One region of the Agromyces sp. Y782 genome, then DNA from elsewhere that is predicted to be linked to it. Evidence: predicted binding sites of a transcription regulator. Region 1 holds the regulator's gene; each other region holds the start of a gene.
The links. The regulator LexA, encoded in region 1, represses DNA repair genes until DNA is damaged. The targets are predictions, from matches to a motif close to TCGAACANNTGTTCGA.
Positions count from the first base shown of each region.

Region 2: a site for LexA is predicted at 1,473-1,488, ahead of AC1C2S_RS16890 (DUF6504 family protein). Genes of this name have one in related genera too.
Region 3: a site for LexA is predicted at 4,946-4,961, ahead of imuA' (DnaE2-dependent mutagenesis accessory factor ImuA'). Genes of this name have one in related genera too.

Region 1 is NZ_JCAIUG010000001.1:35,551-41,753, forward strand. Features, by position in the region: gene AC1C2S_RS00170 (histidinol-phosphate transaminase) at 1-36, opposite strand, end outside; gene AC1C2S_RS00175 (LysM peptidoglycan-binding domain-containing protein) at 122-523, opposite strand; gene lexA (transcriptional repressor LexA) at 793-1,470, shown strand; gene AC1C2S_RS00185 (alpha/beta fold hydrolase) at 1,520-2,413, opposite strand; gene metE (5-methyltetrahydropteroyltriglutamate--homocysteine S-methyltransferase) at 2,427-4,778, opposite strand; gene AC1C2S_RS00195 (methylenetetrahydrofolate reductase) at 4,775-5,761, opposite strand; gene hflX (GTPase HflX) at 6,087-6,203, opposite strand, start outside.
Region 2 is NZ_JCAIUG010000002.1:579,400-585,602, forward strand. Features, by position in the region: gene AC1C2S_RS16885 (benzoate/H(+) symporter BenE family transporter) at 1-1,121, shown strand, start outside; gene AC1C2S_RS16890 (DUF6504 family protein) at 1,173-1,457, opposite strand; gene sepH (septation protein SepH) at 1,563-2,633, opposite strand; gene AC1C2S_RS16900 (DUF4193 domain-containing protein) at 2,828-3,121, shown strand; gene AC1C2S_RS16905 (DUF3093 domain-containing protein) at 3,140-3,583, opposite strand; gene dut (dUTP diphosphatase) at 3,622-4,080, shown strand; gene AC1C2S_RS16915 (DUF3710 domain-containing protein) at 4,077-4,697, shown strand; gene AC1C2S_RS16920 (DUF3159 domain-containing protein) at 4,703-5,491, shown strand; gene acnA (aconitate hydratase AcnA) at 5,648-6,203, shown strand, end outside.
Region 3 is NZ_JCAIUG010000002.1:831,065-837,267, reverse strand. Features, by position in the region: gene AC1C2S_RS18090 (family 78 glycoside hydrolase catalytic domain) at 1-4,484, opposite strand, end outside; gene imuA' (DnaE2-dependent mutagenesis accessory factor ImuA') at 4,978-5,709, shown strand; gene AC1C2S_RS18080 (DNA polymerase Y family protein) at 5,709-6,203, shown strand, end outside.

The DNA of each region.
Region 1 (6,203 bases):
GTCATCGCGGATGGGGAGGTCTTCGAGACTCGTCACCCTTCAATGCTAACGATGCGCACCGAGGTCATTCGGACGCGCCGTCATCGACCGGCGGAACCCCGACGCTTCAGACGGTCACGGGTCACGGAGCGGCGGGAAGCGCAAGGCGCTGACCGGGTTCGACCACCGCGTCATCGAGCCCGTTGAGCCGCATGATTTCGGCGATGATCTCTCGCACATCGGCCCCGGGGTCGATCGACTCGGCGATCTCCCAGAGCGAGTCGCCTTGCCCGACCGTCGTGTATTCGAACGACGCAGCCTCGAACGAGACGCCAGTGGATTCGACGTCGGCCGCGGCGCTGCCCGCGCCGATCACCGCAACGAATGCCCACACGACGAGCGGAACTGCGCCGAGCGACGTGAACACGATGCGGCCCCGTCGCGTCAGTCGGAGCCGCGTGCGCGCGGGAACAACCGACGCCGCCTCCTCTCGCTGAAGGGCACTTGGGGGCTGGAAGCCGGTCGTTGCGATCGCTGCACTCATGTCACACCTCCTGTAGGAGTCGCATCCGGCTCTCGGCCGGGAGAACCGGATGCGAAACTCTGTTCCGAACATACATTCGAATGACGAACAACGCAAGGGAAGACGCGGGGAATTCTGTCGAGCGGATTCCGCGACACACTCGAACAAATGTTTGCCGAGCGCGCGCGGGGCGGATACAGTTTCGAATATCTGGAAGAGAGTCGACCAGAGACCACCGACATCCGGCCGCGAGGCGGCCGCTACGAGGGGCGAAGACGTTGAGCACCGACATCGACGACGTGCAGGCGGCCGGCAGGCCACGCCGCCGAAAGAGCTTGAGCGCCAAGCAGATCTCGATCCTCGAGATGATCCAGCGCTCGGTCTCCAGCCGCGGCTACCCGCCGAGCATGCGCGAGATCGGCGACGACGTCGGGCTCTCCTCGCTCTCGAGTGTCACGCACCAGCTGAACCAGCTCGAGCTCGCCGGGTACCTCCGGCGCGACCCCAACCGCCCTCGAGCACTCGAGGTGCTCATCGAGCTGCCGGGCGTCACCGAGCGACCCGTCACCTCTTCCGACCCGATCCCGGTCGGCGACGCAGCGATGGTGCCGCTGGTCGGCCGCATCGCCGCGGGTGTGCCGATCACGGCCGAACAGCAGATCGACGAGGTGTTCCCGCTCCCCCGTCAACTGGTCGGCAAAGGCGAGCTGTTCATGCTGAAGGTCGTGGGCGACTCCATGATCGACGCCGCGATCTGCGACGGCGATTGGGTTGTGGTGCGCTCGCAGCGCACCGCAGAGAACGGTGAGATCGTCGCGGCGATGCTCGACGGCGAGGCCACCGTGAAGGTGTTCCGCCAGCGCGACGGCCACACCTGGCTGCTGCCGCGGAACAGCGCGTTCGAGCCCATCGTCGGCGACCATGCCGAGGTGCTCGGCAAGATCGTCGCGGTGCTCCGAGCAGTCTGACCGGGCAACCCCACCGGTCTGTCATGGAGCGGCCGGCGACGGCCGGTCGCTACGCCGCGGTCCGGACTGCGGCGAGACCGCTTCCGACCGTGGCAGGCGCCAGCGCGTTGAACCAGTCGAACACCGCATCCATGAACCCGGCGTGATCGTCACGAAACACGGTGTGCCCCGTTCCGCGCAGGGTCGCCACGGTCATGCCCTGTCCGCGAAGCTGCCGGGCGACCTTCGCCGTGATGAGCAGGCTCTTCTCCGCCAGGAGCACCAGAGTAGGGGCGACGAGGCGCACGGGCGGCACCAGCGGTCGCGTATCGGTGAAACCGAGGATGGTGCGCTTGTCCCAGTCTCGAAGCGTCGCGAGCTCGATCTCGACGTCGACCGCACTCCACTTCGGATTCATGCGCACCAGCGCCGACCGGCGCGGCCTCGGCGCTATCGCGAAGAATGCCTTGAACGCCCACCCCTTCACGCCCTTCGGGAAGGAGAAGGCCGGGTCGATGTAGATCGCCGCGCGAGGCGCGAGCCGATCTGCGACGAGGCTCGCCACCAGCCCGCCGAGCGAGTGGCCCATGACGAGATCGGGTGGGCCGTCGAGCACCGGCGTGAGCGTCTCGACGACGTCGCTCGCCCACGCGGCGGGCGAGTATTGCACGGCACGCGGGCTGCGTCCATGACCTGTCAGGTCGACGGCGAGCACCCGGAACCCCTGCGCCTCGAGCTCGGCAGTCACTCGGTGCCACGCGCGGGAATCGGACATGATGCCGTGGATGAGGACCGCGGTTCGCGAACCCCGGCCGGATTCGTGGACCGCAAGTTGCATACGACCAAAGTACGCGCTGCGCCTGTGCGTCGCCTCGACACCAGCCGAGCGTCGGCCGAGCACCAGCTGAGCCCCAGCCCTGCGTCGGCCGAACGCCAGCGGAGCGGATGTCGCGAGCCGCGGCATCCGCTCGCCCGTGCTACCCGGCGAGTACCGAGGCAGCGCGACCGGCCCGCACCGCACGGGTCGCCTCGACGATGTGCCGCAGCGACTCGACGGTCTCGTCGTAGCCGCGCGTCTTCAGACCGCAGTCGGGATTGACCCAGAGCCGGGTGGCGGGGATCGCGCCGGCTGCGCGTTCGAGGAGCGCCTGCACCTCGTCGACGCTCGGCACTCGTGGCGAGTGGATGTCGTAGACGCCCGGGCCGATGCCGTGGTCGAAGCCGCTCGTCTCGAGGTCGTCGACGACCTCCATACGGCTGCGGGCCGCTTCGATCGAAGTGACGTCGGCGTCGAGGTTCTTGATCGCATCGATCACGACGCCGAACTCCGAATAGCAGAGGTGCGTGTGCACCTGCGTCGCCGGAGCCGCACCGCCGGTCGAGAGGCGGAAGGCACCGACCGACCACTCGAGGTAGTCGGGCTGGTCGGCGCGCTTCAGCGGCAGCAGCTCTCGGAGTGCGGGCTCGTCGACCTGGATGACCCGGATACCGGCTGCCTCGAGATCGGCGATCTCGTCGCGCAGGGCGAGCGCAACCTGTCGCGCCGTGTCGCCGAGCGGCTGGTCGTCGCGCACGAACGACCAGGCGAGGATCGTGACGGGGCCGGTCAACATGCCCTTCATGGGCTGCTCGGTCAGCGACTGGGCGTACGCGGACCATTCGACCGTCATCGGCGCCGGCCGCGAGACATCACCCCAGAGGATCGAGGGACGCGTGCAGCGCGAGCCGTACGACTGCACCCAACCGTGCTTGGTGACCGCGAACCCGTCGAGGAGTTCGGCGAAGTACTGCACCATGTCGTTGCGCTCGGGTTCGCCGTGCACGAGCACGTCGAGCCCGAGGTCTTCCTGCAACCGCACGACGCGCTCGATCTCCTCGCGCATGAGCGAGGTGTACTCCTCACCCGTGAGCGTGCCGCCCACCAGGCCGGCGCGGGCGCGACGGATCTCGCCGGTCTGCGGGAACGACCCGATCGTCGTCGTCGGCAGCTCGGGCAGGCCGAGGGACGCCTGCGCCACAACACGCTCGTCGTAGCTCGCGCGAGCGAAGTCACTCTCAGTGAGCGACGCGACGCGGTCGCGTACGACCGGCACGCGCACACCCGGCGCACCGCCGCGATCGGCGAGGGCAGCGGATGCCGCGGCGAGCTCGCCCTCGATTGCGGCGCGCCCGCTCGCAAGTCCGCGACCGAGCGCGGCCACCTGGCCGACCTTCTGGTCGGCGAACGCGAGCCAGCCGACGAGTCGTGCATCGAGCGCATCCTCGTCGTCGACGTCGTGCGGCACGTGCAGCAACGAGGTGGAGGTGGAGACGGCGACGGTCGCGGTGAGGCGCTGAGCGGCCTCGAGCTGCTCGAATGCGGCGGCGAGGTCCCCGCGCCAGATGTTGTGCCCGTCGATGACGCCCGCGACCACGGTCTTCGCCGCGAGCGACTCGGCCGTCGCCGGGTCGAGCGACGCGGGCAGTACGCCGCGCACGAGGTCGAGGCCGATCGCATCCACCGGGGTGGCTGCGAGGGCGGACAGCGCGTCGTCGAGCGAGCCGTATGGTGCGGCGACGAAGATCGCCGGGCGGCGTTCGAGGGAGCCCAGCGCGTCGTAGGCCGCAGCGACGGATTCGAGCACCCGGTCGCGTGCGACATCGATGCTCTCGCTCACGAGGGCGGGCTCGTCGAGTTGCACCCATTCGGCACCTGCTTCGGCGAGCTCCTCGAGCAGCGCCGCGTAGACGGGCACGAGGTCGGCGAGCCGGTCGATCGGCTGGAAGCTCTCGGGAGCCCCGTCGGCCGCCTTCGCGAGCAGCAGGAACGTGACGGGGCCGACGATCACGGGCCGGGTCACGAAGCCGGCGGCCTTCGCCTCGGCGAATTCGGCGAGGATCCGCTCGGCGTGCAGGGAGAAGTCGGTGTCGGGGGCGATCTCGGGGACGAGGTAGTGATAGTTCGAGTCGAACCACTTGGTCATCTCGAGCGGAGCGTCGTCGCCGACACCGCGGGCGATCGTGAAGTACCCCGCGAGGTCGATACCCCCATGCTCATCGGCGAGCCTCGCGAAACGTGGCGGGACCGCACCGACGGCCACGGCGGTATCGAGCACCTGGTCGTAGAACGAGAAGGTCTCGGGAATCGCCGAATCCGTGCGGGCCAGGCCGAGGGAGGCGAGGCGCTCACGTGTCACGGCTCGCAGTTCGGCGGCCGTCTGCTCGAGTTCGTCGGCGGAGATCGAACCGGCCCAGAACGCCTCCACGGCTCGCTTCAGTTCGCGTCGGCGCCCGATGCGCGGATATCCCAGGATCGTGGCGATCGGGAAGGCGGGGGCATGGGTGGTCATCGTGCGGTGTTCCTTTCGTCGGCGAGCCGCTCGGCTCGCAGCCCGAGCCGGTCGACGACGTCGAGTACGGCCTCATGGCGGTTGAAGGTATAGAGGTGCAGGCCGGGGACGCCACCCGCGATCACGTCGGCGGAGAGCCGGGTGGCGAAGGCGATGCCGAGCTCTGCCTGCGCCGCGGCATCCGGCTCGATCTCGAGGTTGATCGCCAGCTCGGCCGGCGGTTCGACAGCGGTCAACTCGGTCAGGCGGGCCAGGCGAGCGGGCGTCGTGACGGGCATGATGCCCGGCAGGATGGGGATCGTCACGCCGCCCGCACGGGCACGCTGAACGAAGCCGAGGTAGTCGTCGGCACGCCAGAACAGCTGCGTGATCGCGAGGTTCGCACCCGCGATCTCTTTCGCGAGCAGGGTATCGACGTCTTGCCCGACGTCGCGCGATCGCGGATGTCCGCTGGGGAACGCCGCAACCGCGACACGTTCGGGGCGAGGCCGTTCCCTGATACGAGATGCCCCGGGATTTCCGGGCACGCCGATCTGGCCGAACGGCTCCCGTTCCTCCTGCACCCGGTGGATGAGTTGCACGAGCTCAGCGGCGCTGCCGAGGTCACCGATGCCGGCATCGGGGTCGGCATCGGTCGGCGGGTCGCCGCGCAGCGCCAGGAAGCTCGTGATGCCCGCATCGAGGAACTCTCGCACGAGCCTGTTGGCCTCGGCGTGGGAGGAGCTCACGCACGTGAGGTGGGCCATCGCTTCGACATGCGTATGCTCGAGCATGTATCGCAGCACCGTGAGGGACCGCGCGCGGGAACTGCCGCCGGCGCCGAACGTCACCGAGATGAACGCCGGATCGACCTCGGCGAGCCGATCGATGGTACGACCGAGGGCCAGCGCCGCGGCATCGGTGCGCGGCGGGTAGAGCTCGAAGGAGATCGGCAGCCTGGGCCGACAGTCGTCGCCCGATGCATCGGATGAGGTCGGTGACATGGTGCTCCTGCTGGCGAGCGGCAACGGGGCGAACACGGCAGGCCGCGCTCCCCCGGCCGGAACGGCGGGTAGGTCTCGCGGGCGGGTGCCGGGCTCGGCGGTCGCTCCGTGTGGTCGGCTTCGGGCCGATCACAGATCGATCAAGAGCGACGATACGCCTCATCGGCCGTCGGCGAACGTCTGTGACGCGAGGTGACACGAGGTCGCGGCATCCCTCGAGCCAGAGAGTCATGGATGCCTCGGCGCTCGCGCCTCCGCGACGACCGCGCCGATCAGTCTCGGGCTGCTCCTGCGGCGCGCACTGGTCGGCAGCGCCGCCGGTCGTTCACGCCCGGACGGACGCCGCCGCGAACTCCTCGAGCTGGCCCGCGAGTTCGGGCGAAGCAAGCGCGCGAACGCGGGTGCCGTCTTCGGCATACTCGATCGACAGCACTCGCCCGGT
Region 2 (6,203 bases), on a different contig from region 1:
TCGCCCTGGTGATCGCAGGACTCCTCGCCGTCGGCGCGAGCGAGACGCAGGCAGCTTCAGGCCTGTTCGCGCTGTGCATTGCGACCGGCGTCACGTGCATCCTTCTGCCGGTCATCACCCGGATGCCGGTCTCGTTCGCGTGGTCGACACCCGGTGCGGCGCTGCTCGTCGCGGCGGCCGCGACCACCCAGCAATTCGCGGCGGCGATCGGTGCCTTCATCGTCTGCGGTGTGCTCATCGTGCTCTCGGGCCTGTGGCCTGCGCTCGGGCGCGCGATCACGAGCATCCCGAAGCCGATCGCGAGCGCGATGCTCGCCGGCATCCTCTTTCCGATCTGCGTCGCGCCGGTGTTCGCGGCCGTCGAGCAGCCGGCGATCGCCCTTCCGATGATCCTCGTCTGGTTGCTGCTCGCTCGCCTCGCGCCTCGCTGGGCCGTTCCGGCGGCGATGCTCGTGGCGGTGATCGGCATCGCAGTGATCGCGGGTCCGGCCGTGCTCGGCAGTGAAGCCGTGCGGCCGCAGCTCGAGTTCGTCGCACCGGTCTTCGACCCATTCGTCATCGTGAGTCTCGGCCTGCCCCTCTTCATCGTGACCATGGCGGGCCAGAACGTGCCGGGGTTCGCGGTGATGTCGACGTTCGGCTATCGCCTCGCTCCCAGGCAGGTTCTCGTCACCTCAGGCGCCGCATCCGTGGCCGCGGCCTTCGCGGGCGGCCACGCGATCAACCTCGCGGCGATCACCGCTGCGATCATGGCGAGCCCCGAGTCGAATCCCGACGCCGGGCGCCGCTGGGTCGCCACGCTCACTTCGGGGGTCGTTTACCTCGTGTTCGGAGCAGGGGCGGGGCTCGCTGCCGCGGTCGTGCAGGCCTCACCGCCGATCATCATCACGGCGGTTGCCGGACTCGCGCTGCTCGGCGCCCTGGTCACGTCCGTCACGGGCGCGCTCGAAGCTCCGGGGCAGCGCATCACCGCGATCGGCACATTCCTGGTGACGGCGTCGGGCGTTGCGGTCGTCGGGATCGGCTCGGCTTTCTGGGGCCTCGTGGTGGGTGGAATCCTCATGCTCTGGTTGCGTCCGCGCGTCCGCGACCGGAGCGCGAAGGCCAGCGAAGCCCGCTGAACAGCCCGGTGGGGGTTCTGACGCCCTGAAGGCGGCTATGCCACGCGGTGCTCAATCGAACACGCGCACGAGCTCCCAGCGGCGCTCGTGGCGGCGTACATCGAAGACGTGGGTCTCGCCGTCGTCGGCAGTGGCCTGGAAACGCCAGCCTGCGATCTGCAGCGGCGGTCTGCCTGGTGAGACATCGTGTGCCGCGACGGGTGACCACCAGTCGCACGGGCCCACGAGCGTCGTCGGAGTGTCCGTCACGCGGAAGCGACGTGAGCGCCACACGAGTCGCTCGGGGCGGCCGTCGTCGTTCGTCCATACCTCGACGAACTCGTGAACGAGCGACATGGGCACCTCACCGAATCGAATGTATGTTCGATGGTAGCACCGCGCTCGAGCGCACGAAACGCCGCCGAGCATCTGCCCGGCGGCGTTCCTCAGCTCAGTCGGCGATCAGGCGAGATCGTCGTCGGTGCGCGCGCCGAAGACGATCTCATCCCAGCTCGGCATCGAAGCACGCCCCTTCTTGGAAGCGCCCCGTGCGCCGGCCGGGCCGGTGGAGGCTTTGCCGCCCCAAATGCTCCGAGCGGCCGTGCCGGGCTTCTCTTCGACCGGTTGCTCGGGCGGGGGTACTGGTTCCTGCATCACAGCCGGGGTGACCGGTGTCGGCGGCTGCTCTTGCCCGTTTCCGGCAGCCTCCCGCTCGCCGCGCCGTCGCCGGAGCGCCTCGAGCAGGTCTGCTGTCTCGCCGAGCGTCTGCTTCGGTTCATCCGCTCGTTTGATCGCAGCACGCGACGCTGCAGGGCTCGACGTCTGCGGCGAGCGCGAGTACGGGAGCGGTTCGAGATGCGGGGCGGTGTCGAATTCGCCGTGCTCGGGCTCTTCGAAGGTGAAGGCGCCGCTGTCGAAGCGCGACTCGTCGGAGTCGGCAGCGACGACGCGCAGGCGCGGGATCAGCCCGCCCTTCATCTCGCCCTGCTGCGAGAGTGTGATCGCTTCGGAGTTCAGCGGTTGCAGCGATTGCTTGCGGGGCTCGAAGCCCCAGCGTGCGTCGTGGTCGATCGTCTCGGCAGTGAACTCGAGCTTGATGATCCAGCCGCGCTCCTCGTCTTTCCAGCTCGCCCAGCGTTCACCATGGGCGCTGAGCTGGGCGAGTCGGTCACGGATGACTCCGCCGAACGACGGCGGCTCGTCGGCCGGGTCGACCTCGATCGAGACGTGCACCGGCACCGCGAGTGCCGAGGTGACCATGTGTTCGCGCTCGGCGAGCACGGGGCCTTCGAAGCGGCGGATGTAGTCGAGGGATGCGCCGGTGACCTGAGCGACCTCTTCGGCCGACATGCCCGACCTGATGTGGGCCTGCACTTCGCGCGGCGAAGGTTTGGGCCCGGTGTGCTGTTCGGGTTGCGCCTGCCGGATACGAGATTGCAGTACTTCGTCGATCTCGATCCGGAAGCGCGCGCCATCGTCGGATGCGGCGAGCAATGCGCCGTTCTCGACTCCGATTACCTTGAGTTCCTGCATCGCGACAAGCCCTTCCGTGCCTTCGTCTCCGCCCAAGGATGCCACGTCGGGATGTGTGCTCGTGGGAATACCCCGGGCGCGGCGGAAGTTGAGCACGAAGGACCTGGGAAAACCCACACAAGTGGTTTGCTAACGCAACCGATTTGATGCAGACTATGGCCGCCGAATCTTCGGCGATGAGGAAATGGATGGGAATGGCAACGGATTACGACGCACCGAGGAAGACCGAAGACGACTCTGAGTCGATCGAGGCCCTCAAGGAGCGCGTCCCCGACAAGATGTCGGGCGTAGTGGATGTCGAAGACGCCGATAACCCCGGCGGGTTCGACCTCGCTGGTGCCGATCTCTCCGACGTCGAACTCGACGTGGTGGTGCTTCCGCCGCAAGCTGACGAGTTCACCTGTGTGAACTGCTTCCTGGTGAAGCATCGTTCACAGATCGACCACGAGACGAAGCTCGGGCCGATCTGCTTGGAGTGCGCGTCCTAGACGCTCGGCTCAGTACGCTCAGGGCCGTCGTGATCCATTGATCGCGGCGGCCAGTTCTTTCGGATGACGCGTCGAGATCAGCCAGTAGGGCGTGGGGTCCGACTCGTCGGTGACGGGAACCCGCACGACGGATTGCACCCATCCGCGGATCACGAGGAACGCGCGGGCATCGAGACCCGTTCCGCGTTCGACGCGCGCAGCGGCATCCGTCGCCCCCACCGCTGTTCCGGTGTCGGCGAGCGGTATCGACGCACGACCCGCACTGAGCCGCCCGTCGGCGACCTCGATGACCGGTGCCGTGAGGCTGAGTGAGATGACCACCGCGCCGTAGAGGATGATCCCGGTCGCGATGCCGGCGGGCAAGGAGACCGGCGCAAGCACGAGGATGCTGGCGGGGATGAAGAGCAGTGAGGCGAGGTAGATCCACGGCGTCGGCCAGAGTCTTTCGCGGTAGTCGGGCATGGCTCTATTCGACCAGACTTCTGCACTACCCTCGAACAGTGACCGATTCCATCGATGTGCTGATCACGGCCGAGCACGTTCCGTCGTACGCCCATCCGGGCGATGCGGGCGCCGATCTCCATGCCGCCGAGTCGGTCATCCTCGAGCCCGGAGAGCGCGCCACCGTCGGCACAGGCGTCGCGATCGCGCTGCCAGACGGGTACGTCGCCTTCGTCGTGCCCCGCTCGGGTCTGGCCTTCAAGCACGGCATCACGATCGTCAATGCGCCAGGCACCGTCGATGCGGGCTACCGCGGCGAGATCAAGGTCGCCCTGCTGAACACCGACGCGATCGAGCCGTACACGATCGAGGCCGGCGACCGTATCGCCCAGCTCGTCGTGATGCCCGTGCTCCGCGCACGGTTCGTCGAGGTCGAGCGACTGCCCGGCAGTGTGCGCGGCGAGGGCGGATTCGGCTCCACCGGTACCGGGGCGCACAAGTCAGGAGTGAACGCGTGAGCGACATCGAGAACACCGGCGAGATCTCCGCCGATCAGCCAAAGTCGGCCCCCGAAGACCGCGCGAGCGCGGGCCCCTTCGATGAGGCCGAGGCGAACCCGGTTCGTCCCTATGTCGACCTCGGCGGTGTGAAGGTGCTGCCGCGTGAGGGTCTCCACCTTCGCCTCGAAGTAGAAGAGGGCACCAAACGGGTCGTCGCCATCGGCCTCGACTACGCGAATTCGACGCTGCAGGTGCAGCCGTTCGCCGCGCCGCGTTCGAGTGGTCTCTGGCACGAGATCCGCGCGCAGATCGCTGAGCAGATCGCCCGCCAGGGCGGCACGACCACCGTGCGCGAGGGCACCTTCGGGCCTGAACTGCTCGCCCAGATCCCCGTCGCCGCGGGCGAGGGGCAGCAGGGTCAGATGCGACTCGCGCGCTTCGTCGGGGTCGACGGACCCCGATGGTTCCTGCGCGGTGTGATCGCCGGTGAAGCCGCGGTCGACCCGGCCGCGGCTGCCAAGGTCGAAGACCTCTTCCGTTCGATCGTCGTGGTGCGCGGCACCACGCCGATGCCGCCGCGCGACCTGATTCCGCTGCGCATGCCCGCGTCCTCCGCAGGCGCACCCACGGCGTGACCGAGATGACGGATGCCTCTGGGCCGTCGCGTCCCGATGAGAGCGGCCGAACGGATGCCGCATCCGAGGGTGAGCCCGCAGAGGGCGGCGAGTTCGGAAGGCAGTTCGCCGCCGCCGCCGAGAAGAGCGGCCTCGGCGCCCTCGCGCGTGACGAGAAGCTGAGCGGCCGTGACCTGCTGACCGCGGTCGGCGGCGTTCGAGGCATCCTCGAGGCCCTGTTGCCCGGACTCGTGTTCCTGGTGGTCTACAGCGGGCTCACGAGCTTCGCAGGCCAAGACGCGCAGGCCGCGCTCGTGCCCGCACTCACGGCATCCGTCGGTCTCGCAGTGGTGTTCACGGTCGTGCGGCTCGCCACCAAGGGGCAGCCGACCCAGGCGATCGCGGGGCTCATCGGCGTGCTCGCTTCGGCGGCGCTCGCCCTCTGGTCGGGCAATGCGCGCGACAACTACGTGCTCGGGTTCTTCACGAATGCGGGGTACGCGCTCGCGCTGATCGTATCGCTGCTCGTTCGTTGGCCGGCGCTCGGCCTCATCGTCGGATTCCTCATGGGCGACGGCGTCGCCTGGAAGCACGACAAGCGCAAGTACCGCGCGGCGCAGTTCCTCACGCTCGTCTGGATCGGGCTGTTCGTCGCGCGCCTTGCGGTGCAGGTGCCGTTCTACCTCGTCGACAACGTCGAGGCGCTCGGGGCCACTCGCCTCCTCATGGGCGTGCCGCTCTACGCGCTCGTGCTGGTCTTCTCCTGGCTCGTGGTTCGGGCGATCTATCCGTCTTCGGCTCGCTCTGCCGAGTGATAGAGTTATCTCGACGTCAAGATAAATCCGCACACCGTGCGAGGCCTGTCGGCGGGCGAGTGGCTTAGGTTACCCTTGCTGGAACAGCCCCATGTCTGACGGAGAAGATGGAGCGTCGCCCGCGTGTTCGGCGGCATCCACGAAGGAGAGGACATCGTGTCTGCAGTGAACAGTTTCGGGGCGAAGGACACGCTCCACGTCGGTGATGAGTCCTACGAGATCTTCCGGATCGACAGCGTGCCGGGCCATGAGAAGCTGCCGTTCAGCCTCAAGGTGCTGCTCGAGAACCTGCTGCGCACCGAAGACGGCAAGAACGTCACCAGGGAGCAGATCGAGGCCCTCGGGTCGTGGGTGCCGACGGCCGAGCCCGACACCGAGATCCAGTTCACGCCGGCTCGTGTCGTCATGCAGGACTTCACGGGCGTCCCCTGCATCGTCGACCTCGCCACGATGCGCGAAGCGGTCGTCGGCCTCGGCGGAGACCCCAACAAGATCAACCCACTCGCGCCCGCCGAGATGGTCATCGACCACTCCGTGATCGCCGACCTCTTCGGTACCGAGAACGCACTCGAGCGCAACGTCGAGATCGAGTACGAGCGAAACGGCGAGCGGTACCAGTTCCTCCGCTGGGGCCAGACGGCGTTCGACGACTTCAAGGTCGTGCCGCCGGGCACCGGCATCGTGCACCAGGTCAACATCGAGCACCTCGCGA
Region 3 (6,203 bases), on a different contig from region 1:
TAGTTGCCGAGGCCGGCGGAATTCATTGTTCTGGTGAACACTCGCTTCTGCACGACCAGCCCGTCGACCAGCACGTCATAGCGCTTGAGCCGCGGTCCGTCGAAAGTCTCGATGGCCTGGATGACGAACGGTTCGTTCTTCGGAACCTGCATGTCGAACTCGAAGAACGAGCCACGCATGCTGCTGGTGTAGCGGCGACTGAGGCCGCCCTCGACGCTGGTTCCAGACGACGCGGACGCCGTCAGGCTGTGCGCCGACTCCGATGCGCCGTCTCCGAGGTCGATGTGATCGAAGCTCCCGTGCGACGGCAGCGGCACGGTCGCGTGGATAGCGACGGCCCCCGTGGCCAGGCCTGCTCCGTCTCGCTCGAATGCGACCGGGAGTGAGAGGTCCTCCTCGCTCAGCGTGGTCGGCACGAAGACCGTGACGGGAACGGTAATGGCGCCTCCGGCAGGCACTTCGATGATGCTCGTCGGCAGCGGGGTCGCCCAGCCGTTCGGCACGACCACGCACGCCTGCCCAGACACCGCGACGGTTCCTGTGTTCTGCAGCGTCACGTCCACAGTCGTCGCCGTTGACGGCGCGACCGTCCCCGGCGTCGCAACGGCATCGCTGACGGCGATGCCGGAGGCGACAGACGCGGTGATGGATGCCGAAGCCGACAGTTCGGTGTCGGCGTACGTGTAGTCGACCCGGGCGCCGAGCGTGAGGTCAGCCGGCAGTTGACTGCCGGGCACGGTGACCGTGAACTCGTCGACGTGGCTCTCGCCGGGGGCGAGGGCATCGAGCGTGCCGCCGATGGCCGGTTCGACGGTCCATCCCTCTGGCAGTGAGGGGGTCGCAGTGACGGCGGTCAGTGACTCGGTACCGGAGTTGCCGATCGTCGAGGTGAGGGTGAACCGGTCGCCGGGCAGGAGCGTGCTGGACTCGCCGATCGAGAGGTCGACCGAGATGCCGGTGAGGCCGGAGAGGACCTCGGTGAGCGCATCGTCGATGTGCTCGAGGCCGCCGGCCAGCACCGCCAGCGTCGCTTCGCCGATGCCAGAGGATGGGAGCCAGGCCTCCGCGGCCCTCACGGTGGCGAGCGCCGCCCGGAGCTGCATGATGGCACCGGCACCGTCGGCTTCGACGATCTCGATCGCATCGCTGATGTTCGAGATGGCGTCGGTCAGGTCGTCGGTCAGTCTCGCGGCCAGCTCGGCGGTGAGGTCTCCCCCACTCCGCAGGTCTTCGACCTGGTCGACCAGTGCTTCGGCCGCCTCGACGATCTCACCGAGGGCTCCTCGCTGCTCGCTGACGGCGAAGTCGTAGCTTCCTGAACCGACGACGACCACGACGTGCGCGGCGTCACCCGGGAGCATTTCGATGCCCTCGGCGTCACCGAGCGGTACGCCGCTCTCGGTCACGGCAGAGAGGTTCGCGGCTGGAATGCGCACCGTCGCAGTGGTGTTCACCGGCACCGTCGCCTTCAACGAGAAGCCGGCAGCATCGCGCGACCAGTCGCTCGAAATCTCCCCGTACACCGACTGGAAGGCGGCCTTGCCGGTGGTGAGACTGCCACCGGGGGTCGGCGCGATGATCGACGACTTGTACCCGGGCTCGTCTGCGCTGATGCCGCCGATGTTGCGATACATCCAGTCGCCGACCGCACCGAACGCGTAGTGGTTGAACGAGTTCATCGACGGGTCGCCGAAGTTTCCGTTGGCGTCGATGGAGTCCCAGCGCTCCCACATCGTGGTCGCCCCGGACTCGACCTCGTATCCCCACGAGGGAATGGTTTTCTGCTCCATCAGCCGGTATGCGGTGTCCCAGTTCCCGGTCTCGCTCAAGGCATTCATGAGCCAGGGAGTGCCGAGAAATCCGGTGGAGAGGTGATAGCCGCGAGACGCGATGTTGGCGACCAGTTTCTCGCCGGCCGCTGCGCGGAGCTCTGCCGGCACCAGGTCCATGCCCAGCGCCAACGCGTACGCCGTCTGGCTGCCGCTCGTGACGGTGCCGTCCGGCGCGACAAATTTCTCGACGAAGACGGCCGTCGCCTCCTCGGCGATGGCGCCGAAGCGTTCGGCATCCGCGGTCTCGCCGATCGCCGCCGCCATCTTGCTCATGAGTCGCGCGTCGTACGCGTAGTAGGCGGTGCCGAGCACCTCAGCGGGAGTGGCATCGGCCAGGTTGAGCCAGTCGCCGTACGGCCCGTCCACCCGGATGTAGTCGGGGAAGTTGGTCTCGAGGAACCCGAAGAATCCGAGCATCGACTCGTAGTTCTCCGAGATGACCTCGGTGTCGCCGTAACTTCTCCACGCCGTCCACGGAATGGTCACGGCGCCGTCCGACCAGCCGGTGCCGCTGTCGAACGCGTCGTCGGGCATCGGCGTCCACTGCGGGATCTCGCCGTCGTCCTTCTGCTTGTCGCGCACATCCTTCATGAACTTCTTGATGAACTCGAGCGAGTCCATGTTGAAGGTCGCCGTGCTCACGAACGCATTGAGATCACCCGTGTAGCCGAGCCGCTCGTCGCGCGCAGGCGTGTCGGTGGGCACCGAGATGAAGTTGCCTCGCTGCCCCCAGACGATATTCCTCTGCAACTGATTCAACATCGGGTCGGATGTCTCGAAGGCACCGGTCTGCTCGAGATCCGAGGAGAAGACCTGGCCGACGACGTCGACGAGCGCGGGGGGCGAGGACACGCCGCTGATCTCGACGTACCGGAAGCCGTGCTGCGTGAAGCGCGGCATGTAGGTGATGGTGCCGTCGGCGCCGAAGGTGTAGTGATCGGTCGCCTTCGCCGCACGCAGGTTGGCGGTGTAGAGACTCCCGTCGGCGCTGAGCACCTCACCGTGACGGATGGTCGCGTGCTGGCCGGCCACGCCGGTCAGGGTCACCTTCGCCACACCCGCCATATTCTGGCCGAGGTCGTAGATGTAGCTGCCTGCTGGAGCCTCGGTCTGCGCGACGGCCGGCAATTCGTGTGTGATGCGAACGGGTTCGTCGGTCTGCGGCCGCAGGTACTGGATCGCGGCGGAGTCGAGCACCGAGGCATCCGACCATGAAGAATCGTCGAAACCGGGCTGGTTCCAGCCGTCCTGGAGCCGGTTGGCGTCGTAGCTCTCGCCCATGAGCAGGTCGGCGCTGACGAACGGTCCGGGAGCCGTTGTCCAGCTGGAGTCGGTGCCGATGACCTGTTCCGTGCCGTCGGTGTAGTGGATGACGAGTTTGGCGATGACCCCGGGCTGCGAGCCGTAGCGGTTGGCGCCGAGCCAGGCGATGTGGCCGGAGTACCAGCCGGGAGCGACCATGGCCCCGATGGCGTTGTCGCCGCTCGCGATCAGCTCGGTGACGTCATAGCTCTGATACTGGATGCGTTGCGCGTAGTCGGTCCATCCGGGAGCCTCCTGCTGATCGCCGACCTTCTGCCCGTTGAGTGAGAGTTCGTAGAGCCCCAGAGCGGATGCATAGACGCGCGCGCTGGCGATCGCCCTGCCGTCTCGGGTGGGGAAGCTCTTGCGCAGGATCGGCAGGCTCGGCTTCCAGAGGGCCTCGACCGTGCCCGAGACGTGAAGACCGCCGTTCTCTCCGCGGAGGAGCTCGCCGACGCCGAACGGGTTGTCGCCGGAGTCGAAGCGCGATTCGTACATGGTCTCGGTCGGCGAATTGACGGTGATCGAGTGGAAGACGACGTCGTCGTGCGAAGAGTCGTGCAGGCGCACTCCGACGTATCCGCCGGAGTGCGAGGTGTCGGTGCGCACGTCGACGACGACGCCGTTGATCGTCGTCGTGATGGTGGAGCCGCTGAGCTGGATCGACATCGTCGCGCGGTGGGCGAGCACATCGGCGGCGAGGCCGACCTCGGTGAGATCGATCTCGTCAAGGACGGAATAGCTGCCCTCCACCCGGTTGTGCGGGCGCAGTTTCGGGTGGCCCGGCTCCGTGTCGTTCAGCTGCCACATGTAGGCGTTGCCCGTGTCCGTGGAGCTTCGCAGGTAGAGGCCGAAGCCGGTTCCGGGTTGGGCCGTGAAGTCGACGTTGACGGTGTAGTCGCGCCACGCCGCGGCCTGAGCGGTCGCGTCCGCACCGATCCAATCGCTCTGCCACTCGTCGTTGCTCAGCATCGCGGTCTCGAACGAGCCCGGCTCAGACCAGTCGGACTCATTGGAGCGGTTATCCCAGACCTTCACCTGCCAGACGTAGCGGGTCTCAGACACCAGGTCCGGACCGCCGTACTGCACACCCAGCTGCTGGTCGGAGTCGACTCGGCCGGCGTTCCAGACATCCGCTGATTCGAGCTGATTCTCAGAGCTCGCCACCCTGATCTGGTACGCCGTCTGGGTGACGCCTCGCTCGGTCGAGTGGAGCTGCCAACTCAGCAGCGGCGCCGCGCCCTCGATGCCGAGCGGATCGACCAGGCTGTTGGCTTTCAAGTCAGATGCCGTGAGCGCCGGAGCATCAGCTGCGCTCGCTCCCGCAACCGGCACGAGAATGCCTGCCACAGTGAAACCGATCGCGATCAGCAACACGCCGATCCCACGAACACGAGCGCGTGGCTGAGTGGATTCATGCATCGTTGCTGGAGCTCCAATCGTCATTGATCGGCCGTGAACAGCTGAAGGATCATTGAATCGATTCAGCGCGCCGCCGTCGAAACACTTTCATAGGGATTGGACCCACGTCAAGTGTTCGCACAACCGGTCCAAACATTCGGAGCCTCAGCCGTCAATGAGGCGTGAGTCGTAGATTCCTACGAATTCCCGCGCATCGCCCCCGCTTTCGCACATCGAAGATGCGGGTGTGGCTGCGCTCATTCGTACCCTGAATGGAGGCATTCGCGGAAGAATTCGAGAACGCCCTGCCCATGGCATAATGCGGCCTACCCCGGGGCGTGAACAATGCGGGCACTCATGAGAGCGAACACCAACACCCCAGGACAGTCGGCACTGCCGACTTGCTAGTTTCGAACATGTGTTCGAAACTAGGTGAGTGACCATGACCGCTCCCCTCGCCCCGGCTGAAGTGCCCTCGCGCGTCGAGGAGCTGCAGGCCCGCATCCGCGGGATGCAGGCCACGCGGCTCGACTCCAAGACGGTGCCTACACATCCGGCCCTCGAACAGGTGCTGCCGGGCGGCAGCCTGCGCGAGGGCACGGTCGTCACCGTCGAGGGCTCCACGACCCTGCTCATGGCCCTCCTCGCCGGCCCCTCGGCGAGCGGGCGCTGGGTTGCCGTCGCCGGCATGCCGGAGTTCGGCGTCGAGGCGGCCGCACGGTTCGGCATCGACCTCGACCGACTCGTGCTCGTGCCCGACCCGGGGCGGCAGTGGCTCGCCGTGGTCGGCGCGCTCGCCGACGTGATTCCCGTGGTCGCCGTGCGACCGGCCGGTCGGGTCGCCCCCGCCGAGTCGTCACGGCTGACGGCGCGGCTCAGGCAGCGCGGCACCGTGCTGCTCGTCGCGGGCGAATGGCCGGGCAGCGACGCGAGCCTCGGGGTCGAGACGAGCGAGTGGCACGGGCTCGAGCTGGGGCACGGGCATCTCAGCGACCGCGACGTCGTCGTCACGGCCGGCGGGCGCGGGGAGTTCGGCCGGCGTGCACGCTCGCGGCTCCGACTGCCGGGGCGTTCCCTCGAGTTCCAGGCGGCCGCCGACGATGAGACGCCCCGGGCACCGGTGCGCCTCGACGTGCCGGTGCGCCTCGATGAATACGTGCGGCGGGCCGTCTGATGATCGTCGACCCCGGCCGCACGATCGTGCTCTGGTGTGCCGACTGGCCCGTGTTCGCGGCCTGTCGCGAACACGGGATCGACCCGGCTTCCCCCATCGCCCTCACCGAAGGAGGGCAGGTCTTCGCCTGCTCGGCGGCCGCCCGCAGCGACGGTGTCGTTCGCGGATTGAAGATTCGCGAAGCCCAGTACCGCTCCCCCGCGCTCACGCTGCTCGACTACGACGCCTCGCTCGATGTGCGGGTCTTCGAACCGGTCGTGCGACGTGTCGAAGAGACGGTGCCTGGCGTGCAGCTCATCCGCCCGGGCACGCTCGCGATGCGGGCACGCGGCCCCGCCCGCTACTACGGCGGCGAGGATGCCGCGGCGCAGGCGCTCCTCGACACCGTCGCCGCACTCGGAGTGCCGGGGGCCAGGGTGGGCGTCGCCGACGGCCCCTTCGCGGCCGAGCAGGCCGCGCGGGCGACCGGCGAGTCTCCCGTGGGCATCGTCGCG